Linked DNA regions of Pelobacter seleniigenes DSM 18267. The protein of the gene in region 2 binds, or shares a complex with, the protein of the main gene of each other region. Links are inferred from orthologs where the notes say so. Each region holds a gene or a part of one and is shown on either strand. Other genes may lie near its edges.

The links. Proteins that work in one complex are often made in the same cells at the same time.
Region 1: the proteins of accD (region 2) and accC are in contact, whole or in part, in a solved structure (PDB 8UXZ), measured with the Escherichia coli proteins. The link is inferred for Pelobacter seleniigenes DSM 18267 from one-to-one orthologs.

Annotation. Positions count from the first base shown.
Region 1 is NZ_JOMG01000005.1:19,883-24,323, reverse strand. The notes cover bases 1,520-4,441. They hold accC (acetyl-CoA carboxylase biotin carboxylase subunit), read right to left. Parts: upstream 3,689-4,441; coding sequence 2,351-3,688; downstream 1,520-2,350. Other genes in these bases: N909_RS0121370 (aminopeptidase P family protein), read right to left, coding at 4,344-4,441; accB (acetyl-CoA carboxylase biotin carboxyl carrier protein), read right to left, coding at 3,770-4,240; N909_RS0121385 (menaquinone biosynthetic enzyme MqnA/MqnD family protein), read right to left, coding at 1,520-2,232. Outside these bases: N909_RS0121390 (hypothetical protein), read right to left, coding at 1-1,254; more of N909_RS0121385, read right to left, coding at 1,399-1,519. UniProt on the Escherichia coli protein: This protein is a component of the acetyl coenzyme A carboxylase complex; first, biotin carboxylase catalyzes the carboxylation of the carrier protein and then the transcarboxylase transfers the carboxyl group to form malonyl-CoA.
Region 2 is NZ_JOMG01000002.1:247,161-253,006, forward strand. The notes cover bases 1-2,809. They hold accD (acetyl-CoA carboxylase, carboxyltransferase subunit beta), read right to left. Parts: upstream 1,925-2,809; coding sequence 1,076-1,924; downstream 1-1,075. Other genes in these bases: N909_RS0103765 (bifunctional folylpolyglutamate synthase/dihydrofolate synthase), read right to left, coding at 1-1,070; trpA (tryptophan synthase subunit alpha), read right to left, coding at 1,996-2,802. In the rest of the region: N909_RS0103780 (DEAD/DEAH box helicase), read right to left, coding at 2,941-4,257; trpB (tryptophan synthase subunit beta), read right to left, coding at 4,257-5,453; N909_RS0103790 (phosphoribosylanthranilate isomerase), read right to left, coding at 5,450-5,846.

The sequences.
Region 1 (4,441 bases), on a different replicon or contig from region 2:
TTGCCCTTCGGCATCAAGATTAACTGCTCGATCAATGGCACCACACTCGCTGTAAAAAGATACTGAAGTTCCTTCTAAAACATTATAATTGCCGTAACGATCAGCAAGTCGGACATCAATATCTGCTGTCACGCCATCATAGTTCAGGCCTTCGAGATTGAGTGTTGAAGTCGATAATGAGAAATGTCCTTCTGAAGGAACGCCACCACCGATAGCAATAACCCCACTTGATGTTTTCAAAGAGGAACCTTCTACCGTAGCCGTAATCGTTACAGTCCCAGGAATTGTACCGCTGTGCAATGTCGTTGTAACAACTCCACTTTCAGTGCCAACTTCAAGGGACGTGACACCAGAAACCGGGCCAATGTATTCACCGCCATTGGGTCCAGATAGTTCAAGCAAAACATTTTCGCTGCTAGCTACAAGGTTCCCGTTGGAGTCCTTGACATGGAAGGTAATCGTTGAAGTCTCGGTGCCCCCAGACCCTTTAATAACCACAACCTGAGGCTCAGCAGAGACAAACTCAATACTCCCTGCCGCAGCACCGGCAACAGAGATTGCCGCCTGTCCTGAGACAACACCGGATGAAGCAGTAATTATTGCCGTTCCCGCAGTACTTGTCCCAGCTGAGAATGTAGCCTGGGCCACACCCTCTCCACCGGAAATATCTGCGGAAGGAACAATGCTACCAAGGCTGGAATTGTTTACAGAAAAATTAACCGTGGTCCCATCAACCATGGGATCGCCATTACCATCAAGAACGGTAGCGCTTACAACCGATGTGCCACCCACTGTAATAGAACTTGGCGACGCAGCTAAAGATATTGATGCCGCCGTTAATTGGTCAGAAATCTGAATAGTAACTGAAGCGGAGGCACTATCTACCGAAGCCGTCACCTTGACTGTCCCTTCGGTACTGCCCGCAGTCAAAGTCCGGGTCAAAAGCCCACTGGATGTCGTGGCCGGGGAAGGAATTGAAGCAAGAGTCGGATTATCCAATGAAAACACAACAGACTTGGAACCAGTAACAACCTCACCACTACTATCCAAAAGCCTCACAGCAATCGAAGCTTTCTCTCCAGTCCCGATCGTAGAAGAGTCGGTTGAAATTATAATTGCACTAACTACCGATGGCTCCGTTGTGCCAGGATCAGTGGGGGTGTCAGACGGACTTGAGTCTGAACTACCCTGGGTTCCACAACCACTGAGGACAAGGACAAATAAAAAGATAACCAGTTTGATGACTTTAGCCACAAAAACCCTCCCTTCGGTTTACATTTCCCATTATTTTTTTACACATTCTAATAAATAAAGATTTACAAATCTACAAATTTTTATACTTATAGCAGGAAAAATTATAATATCCAAAACAAATAGATTATTTTAATGTAAATTTTTTCAGGAAGGAGAAAAAAAGGAGATTCCAGGGGGCTTGGCGAGTAGGTTATGTTTGTGACAGAGGGAAAAATAAAGAGATAAACCAGCCAGGTGGTTGGAGGTCAGGAAAAAATCCATCCCCTGCCAATAGCTAACATATTCTGCAACAGAGTGTTCACCGCCGATATTTCTGGCCAGCCCAGGCAAATCGTTCAAGGCTTGTTCTAATGAGGTTTCGAGCTGCCTGATCAATGCTGTAAAACAACATGCTTTTTCCCGGGCACTGCTCCGCCGCAATATCCAGAGGGCAAACACAAAGGGCAAGCCGGTCTTCTTGTACCAAAGATCCCCCAGATCATAACTTAAAACACCGGCAGGAAGATTTTTTGCCTGTTTCATGGCGCGATCACCAATCAACAACCCAGGGCGACCTTGTCTGATTGCGGTTTCGACATCCTCAACGGGAACATAATCGTCAACCTGTTGGAGGTCGTAATATTCCAGCAACAAAACCCTCAGCAGATTAATTGAAGTGGCTGATTCTCCGGTGATGGCAATGGTCCTCCCAGACAACTGCTCAGGGGGACAAGGGCTGAAAAGAAAAACACTCCCGACGGGGCCAAAGGAGGAAATGGAGAAATTGGGCAGCAGCAGGTAGTCTTCAAAGTTCAAAGCATATTCAAACGATGAAGAAGGGCTGATGTCCAACTCGCCAGTTTGCAGCATACGGTTAAGTTCTGAGGGAACCCCCGGCACCAGCCGGCCTTTGAAACCACAATCCTTCAATCCATAAAAAAAAGGAACACAGTTCAGGTAGGAGATATATCCCAGGGTTAGTTCCGAAGTATCATTCATAGAAATCGGTCAGGCAATTCCTGCAGAATCGTTGAGAATCATCTGTCAAGTTAGATAAAACACTGAGGAGAACGGTATATCCCCTACCCGTTCTCCTCAGCAACTTAACAGGATGACCTTAAACTTTGACGCGCTCAAGAAAATTGGTATCAAAGTGACCATCGATAAAATCCTTGTTATTCATCATTTTCTGATGAAAAGGAATGGTCGTCTTAATCCCTTCGATAATGTACTCGTCCAAGGCACAGGACATCCTGCGAATCGCTTCATCACGCGTTTCAGCATGGACAATTAATTTACCGATCATGGAGTCATAGTGTGGCAGTACGGTATATTGATCGTACATTGCACTTTCGACCCGGACACCCATGCCTCCCGGGGTATGGTAACCCGTTATTTTACCCGGGAAGGGAGTAAATTTAACCGGATCTTCTGCATTAATCCTGCATTCAATGGCATGCCCGGTGATTTTGATATCTTCCTGACGATAGCGCAGGGGAATTCCAGCGGCCGAGCGAATCTGCTCTTTAATGATATCAACGCCGGTAATCATTTCGGTCACCGGATGCTCAACCTGCACCCGGGTGTTCATCTCCATGAAATAAAAACTGCCGTCAGAATCGAGCAGATATTCAACCGTCCCGGCACTGCTGTAGTTGACCGCCTTGGCAGCAGCAACGGCGCAGGCCCCCATCCGCTCGCGCTGTTCCTGAGTAATGACCGGGCACGGCGCTTCTTCAATCAGTTTCTGATGCCGCCGCTGAATGGAGCAATCACGTTCCCCCAGATGAATGACATTGCCGTGCTTGTCGCCAAGAATCTGAATTTCGACGTGTCTTGGATGCTCGCAGAATTTTTCGATATAAACGTCGGCTCGACCGAACCCCGACTGGGCTTCCGTTCTCGCAGTGGCAAGAGCATTTGCCAGAGACGCAGGCGAATGGACGATTTTCATCCCGCGTCCGCCGCCGCCAGCCGAGGCTTTTATGATCACAGGATAACCGATTTCTTCAGCAATTTTTTGAGCTTCTTCTATGGTTTCAATGCTTTCATTAGTCCCGGGCAAAATCGGGACTCCGGCTTCAGTGACTGTTTGACGAGCCGTAATCTTGTCGCCCATTCGGCGCATATTATCCGCAGTAGGTCCGATAAAAGTAATCCCGCACTGCTCACAAATCTCAGCGAATTCTGCATTTTCAGAAAGAAAACCATAGCCCGGATGAATCGCGTCTGCATCGGCAATTTCAGCAGCACTGATAATCGCTTTCATGTTGAGATAACTGTCAGCACTCGGTGTCGGCCCAATACAAATACTCTCATCAGCCAAACTAACGTGAAGCGCTTCGTAGTCGGCGACGGAATGGACAGCCACCGTTTTAATTCCCATTTCCTTACAGGCACGAATAACTCGCAGTGCGATTTCACCACGATTAGCGATCAGTATTTTATGAAACATGGTCCTTAAACTCCCAATGGAAGTAATCTTTTAAGATCTAAACTTTGTTCAACAAACCAGCGAAGCTGCTGAGGCTTCACCTCAAAGCTTTTCAACCAGGAATAAAGTTTCGCCATATTCCACCGGAGCGCCGTCTTCCTTAACAACCTCAATAATTTTACATTTAAATTCAGCCTCAATTTCGTTGAACAATTTCATGGCTTCGACCAAGCAAAGCACCTGCCCGGCATCAACGATGTCCCCGACTTTACAAAAGGGTTCTGCGTCCGGAGACGGTTTACGATAAAAAGACCCGACAATCGGCGAAGGGATTGCATCATATTTGCTTTGTTGGGGAGCTGAATCAACAGTCGTTGGAGCAACCGCGGCAGGAGCACTGGCCGCAACAACGGGAGCGGGTTGAACAACAGCAGCTGGTGCCGTCATTTGAATAATCTCTTTTTCGGAGCCCCGTTTGATGTGAATTTTTTCTTCGTCATTCTCAAGATCAAACTCAGTAATATCGGTCTCGGTAATCAGTTTTATTAAGCCTTTAAGATCTTTCAGTTCCATTTTTTCCTCCTGAAAAATTTTTCAAATCGTAACTAAGTATAAGGGTTAACAAATCAAAACGTGGGATTCTGAAATTAATAATTGATTCTCACTTTCAATATCCCTACTCAGCGTTCAGTACGCTGTAGTGTTTAGCAATAGAAGTCAATGATTGATATCCGTTGGCAGTGACCACAACAGTATCTTCGATTCGAACTCCAC
Region 2 (5,846 bases):
TCAGGCGGCCGGGTCAGATAAATCCGCGCGACAAAAGGCAACAACCGGGCCAGCATCTGCTCCGCCTGTTTATCGGCCTTGCAACCGAACACCAGATGCAGTCCGCGCAGCTGCTGTTGCTGCAAATAAGCGGTCAACACTTCAACCCCGGCCTGATTATGCGCACCGTCAAGGAGAATCCGCTCGGCCAGCCACTCCAGTCGTCCGGGCCAGCAGACGTGTTCCAGCCCGGCCCGCAGGGTCGAAGCGGCAAGCTTGCCGAGCTGGTCGGCGAGCAAAGCAACAGCCGCAGCGGCCAGGGCCAGGTTATTAAACTGATGAATTCCGGGCAGACGCGGCCTGACCTCGCGGAGCTCCAGCCCGGGCCCCACCAGGGTCAGGCTCGAATCGTCTGCAACAGTGACCTGATAATCCTGACCGAGCATGAAAAACGGGCAGCCGAGGACCGCGGCCCGCTGCCGTAGCAGTTCTTCGACGGCCGCTTCCTGCGGAGCGCAGAGCACCGGCACACCAGCTTTAAAAATTCCCGCTTTCTCGGCAGCGATGGATTGCAGGTCCGGCCCCAGGTAGCCGGCGTGGTCCAGGGCGATCGGGGTGATGACACACAGCTCCGGGTTCACCACATTGGTGGCGTCAAGCCGGCCACCCATCCCGGTCTCGAGGATCGCCCAGGGGGTCTGATGACGCTGAAAACTGAGCAACGCCATAGCTGTGGTGAATTCGAAGAAAGTAATCCCCAAATCCTGAGCATGAGGGCGCAGTTCGTCGATCAGCGCGACCGCTTCCGCCGCGTCGATCTGCCGGGTATCAATCCGGATCCGTTCGGTAAAATGGTGCAGGTGGGGTGAGGTATAGAGGCCGGCGGAAATTCCGGCCTGCTGAAAAATACTCGCCAGCGCGGCGGAGGTCGAACCTTTACCGTTGGTTCCGGCAATGTGAATGATCCGCATTGCCTGCTGGGGTTCACCGAGCCGCGTCAGCAGCTTACGGATATTGTCGAGACCTAACTTGATCCCGAATAGCTGCAGCCCATACAGGTAATCGAGGCTTTCCCGGTAACGGTCAGACATCACGATCAGTTTTTGGTGAAAATGCGCAGAATCCCGGACAGGCGCGCTTTCATCTCCTTGCGTGGGACAATCATATCGATCATGCCATGTTCGAGCAGATATTCCGAACGCTGAAAGCCTTCCGGCAGCTGCTGGCGGATGGTCTGTTCAATAACACGGGGCCCGGCAAAGCCGATCAACGCCCGGGGCTCGGCGATGTTGAGATCCCCGAGCATGGCGAAACTTGCCGTAACACCGCCGGTGGTCGGATCGGTCAGCACCGAAATAAAGGGAACTCCGGCCGCTTTCAGTTTGGCCAGGGCCGCACTGGTCTTGGCCATCTGCATCAGCGACAGAATGCTTTCCTGCATGCGTGCTCCTCCGGACGAGGAGAACACCAGCACCGGCGCATTGGTTTCCAGGCCTTTTTCAATGGCACGGGTAATTTTTTCCCCGACCACCGAGCCCATACTGCCCCCCATAAAGGAGAAGTCGAAGACCGCGACCACAACCGGCAACCCATCAAGCAGCCCTTCCCCGCAAATGACGGCATCGCCGTCGCCCGCTTTTTTCAGGGCGGCCTTGATCCGTTCCTTGTAGCGCTTGGAATCCTTGAATTCGAGGAAATCGACGGAGCGCATGTTCGCGTCCATTTCGACAAAAGTCCCTTCATCGATGACCAGGCTGATCCGTTCTCTGGCACCGATCCGGAAATGGTAGTCACATTTGGGACAGACGTTCAGGTTCCGCTCAATTTCCCTGGCGTAAATAATTTCCTGACAGTTTTTACATTTGGTCCAGACCCCTTCGGGAACATGGACATTCTTTTTTTCAACCGATGTGGTTACAGCATTTTTTTTACGAAACCAGACCATGGAGCATCCTTTTTGTTTCACCTGATTCTGTCTCAGGTGAGCAGCGTCGCCGGGTCACCGACCGATTCGAGTCAGGCGGTCCTGTTCACCAGCCCCTGTTTTAAATTTGAAGTAAATTCCGCAACACGTGGTAACAGTTCCGTACTCTGGGCATAGGTCTCTATAATTCTAACCAGTGCGCTGCCAACCACAACACCATCGGCAAATTCGCCGACGCTGGCAGCATCTTCCGCCGTGGTGATACCGAAACCGACCCCCACCGGCACTGCGGTCATGGTTTTGAGTTCTTCGACGGCAGCGCGGATATCGGCTGGCGAAATTTTCTGCGCGCCGGTTACGCCGGTCATGGAAACATAATAAATATACCCCTGTGCGGCAGCAGCCAGTTGCCGCATCCGCTCCCGCGGAGTGGTCGGTGCCAGCAGGGTGATCAGAGCCAACCCGGCGGCTTGCACCGCGGCACTGATTTCGCCCACTTCTTCCGGCGGCAGATCGACCAGTAGCAGAGCATCGACTCCGGCACGGGCGGCGTCCTGCGCAAAGCGCTCGGCACCATAACGAAAAACGGGATTGTAATAGCCCATCAGCACCAGCGGAATCGAGGTTTCGCGGCGCACCGCGGCGACCAGTTCGAGGATTTTCACCAGGGTCGTACCACCCGCCAGCGCGCGTTCGGAAGCCGCCTGAATGGTGGGGCCATCAGCCATGGGGTCGGAAAACGGGACGCCAAGTTCAATCAGGTCCGCGCCCGCATCAGCCAGCACCTTGATCAGTTCAGCGGTGGTTGGCAGGTCCGGATCCCCGGCGGTAATGAAGGGAATCAGGGCCTTATCCCCGCGCTCCTGCAATTTTTTGAAAACATCATCTATTCGTGACATGAATTTGTCTTTAAATCCCATACGGGTCGTTAGCAAGCCGTTGAAAACTCCATTCCGGGATTTTCTCAACAACCGATCAGACGGAACAGGCCAAAAAGAGCCAGCTTAACGATTCCACAGGCTCTTTTCAATCCTTTTCTAACTCTCCTTTTTTTCGGAGTCTCCGGACGCGCCGCCGCCGGCCTGCCCGGCTCCACCGCCGGATTTTCCTTTTTTGGAGCGCCGCCGCGGCCGCCGCTTGCGAGGCGTTGCTTTTTTCTCGCCGGCACTCGGTAAGGGTTTCTTACGCCGGGGTGCGGCGCGTTTGAAATCAAAACAGAAGTCCTCATCCAGCGGCATGGTACTGGGAATCCTGAAGCCGAGATAGTCCTCGATTTCCTCGATGACGTAGACGGTCTCTTCATCGGCAAAGCTGATCGCCCTCCCGCTGGCTCCGGCCCTGGCGGTCCGGCCGATACGGTGGACGTAGTCTTCGCGGTCCTGCGGCAGATCATAGTTGATGACATGGGTGACGTTGTCGACATGAATCCCGCGGGAAGCAACATCCGTCGCCACCAGATGAGTCAGGCTGCCGAGCTTGAACTGATCCAGAATCCGCATGCGCTTTTTCTGGGGGATGTCTCCCGAAAGGACTGCACTGGCAATATCATTGGCCTGCAACAGGGCATTCAGCCGTTCCGCCTCGACCTTGGTATTGACAAACAGCATCACCCGTTCGACATCCGGATCCTGTTTCAGCAAACCGAGCAGCAGGGCAAATTTTTCATGGCGGCCGACGTGATAGAGGATTTGATCGATATTGTCTGCAGCGACCTGCTTGGGAGCGATTTCGACTCGTTCCGCCAGGTCCATGAATTCGTAGGCCAATTCCATGACCTGGGTGGAGAGGGTGGCGGAAAACAGCATGGTCTGCCGACTTTCAAAGGGGGGCAGTTTCCGCAACAGGTACCGCAGGTCCTTGATAAATCCCATATCGAACATCCGGTCGGCCTCGTCAATGACCAGGGCCTCGACCTGTTTCAGGGAGAACACGTGCTGCTTGTAATAGTCGATCAGGCGACCCGGGGTGGCAACGATGATATCGACCCCGTCGCGGAGCGCCTGACGCTGTTTTTCGTAATCGACGCCGCCGAAAATCGGCTGCACCTTGAGGCCGGTAAACTGTCCCAGGATCTCCGCATCGGCGCAGATCTGCACCACCAGCTCCCGGGTCGGAGCCATGACCAGCGCCCGCGGATTGCTGCCGGTGCCGGTTTCACTTTTCAGCAGCCGGCAGAACAGCGAGATCAGGAAGGCGGCGGTTTTGCCGGTGCCGGTCTGGGCCTGGGCAGCGACATCCTTACCGTTCAGGGCCAGGGGAATCGATTCCTGCTGCACCGGGGTCAGGGATTCGAATCCGGCCGCCACGACACCTTTTTGCACGGATTCGGGAAGTTGTAGTTCACTGAATTTCATTATAATTGCACTTTCATCGCATCGGCGACTGTATGAATATCTTTATCCCCGCGCCCGGACAGGCAGACCAGAATGATCTGCTCCTTGCTCAGGGTGGGGGCCAATTTCATGACCTGGGCCACGGCATGTGCACTCTCCAGGGCCGGGATAATCCCCTCGACCCGGGTCAGTTTCTGAAATGCGTCCAGGGCTTCCTGATCGGTAACCGAGACATATTCGGCCCGTTCAATATCGTGCAGCAGCGCATGCTCCGGCCCCACTCCCGGGTAATCGAGCCCCGCGGAGATAGAGTGGGCATGCTGGATCTGCCCGTCATCGTCCTGCAGCAGGTAGGTCTTGTTGCCATGCAGCACCCCGGGCAACCCGGCCGAGATCGATGCCGCATGCTTGCCGGTTTCGACTCCGAATCCGGCCGCTTCAACCCCGAGCAAGTGGACCCCTTTGTCCTCAATGAAGGGATAAAACAGCCCCATGGCGTTGGAGCCGCCGCCGATACAGGCCACGGCAACGTCCGGCAGCCGTCCTTCCGCTTCCTGCAGCTGCTGCTTGGCTTCCTTGCCGATAACCGCCTGGAAGTCACGAACCATCATCGGGTAGGGATGAGGACCGGCGACGGTCCCGATGACATAGAAGGTGTCGCGGACATGGGTCACCCAGTGGCGCAGAGCGTCGTTCATGGCGTCCTTGAGGGTGGCGGTGCCACTGGTGACCTCAGTCACCTTGGCCCCGAGCAACTTCATCCGGAAGACATTGAGGGACTGGCGACGGATGTCCTCCTTGCCCATGAAGATTTCGCACTCCATGCCGAACAGGGCGGCCACGGTGGCGGTGGCAACGCCATGCTGTCCGGCCCCGGTTTCGGCGATGACCTTGTTCTTGCCCATGCGCCGGGCAAGCAGAATCTGGCCGACGGTGTTATTAACCTTGTGGGCGCCGGTATGGTTCAAGTCCTCGCGCTTCAGATAAATTTTGGCGCCGCCCAGTTCTTCACTAAGCCGCTTGGCATAGTACAGGGGGCTGGGCCGGCCGACATAATTCTTCAAATAGTATTCGAATTCCCGATAAAATTCCGGGTCCTGGCGCACTCCGGCATAGGCCTGCTCCAGTTCCAAAAGAGCCGGCATCAGGGTTTCGGCGACATAGCGCCCGCCATAGAGACCGAAGTGACCGCGTTGGTCCGGGTACTGATAACTCATGCTTTCCTCACCTGCTGTATGAATTCATTGATTTTCTGGACATCTTTACGCCCCGGGGACTCCTCAACTCCGCTGGAGACATCAACCGCGTAAGGGCGGACAGTTTGTATCGCCGCAGCGACATTGGCCGGGTTCAGACCACCGGCCAGCACCAGCGGTTGCCGGCAGCCGAGGCGCCGGACCAGTTCCCAGTCAAAAGAGTGACCGGTGCCGCCGTAGGCATCGTCACTCCAGGCATCAAGCAACAACGCGGCGACCGGATAATCTTCGGCCCCCTGCAATGACGCGGCATCCCTGACGCGCAGCGCCTTCATAACCCGAAACGGTGCAATGATGCAATCCTGTGCGCTTTCATCACCGTGCAACTGGACCAGGTTGAGCCGGGCCAGGGTC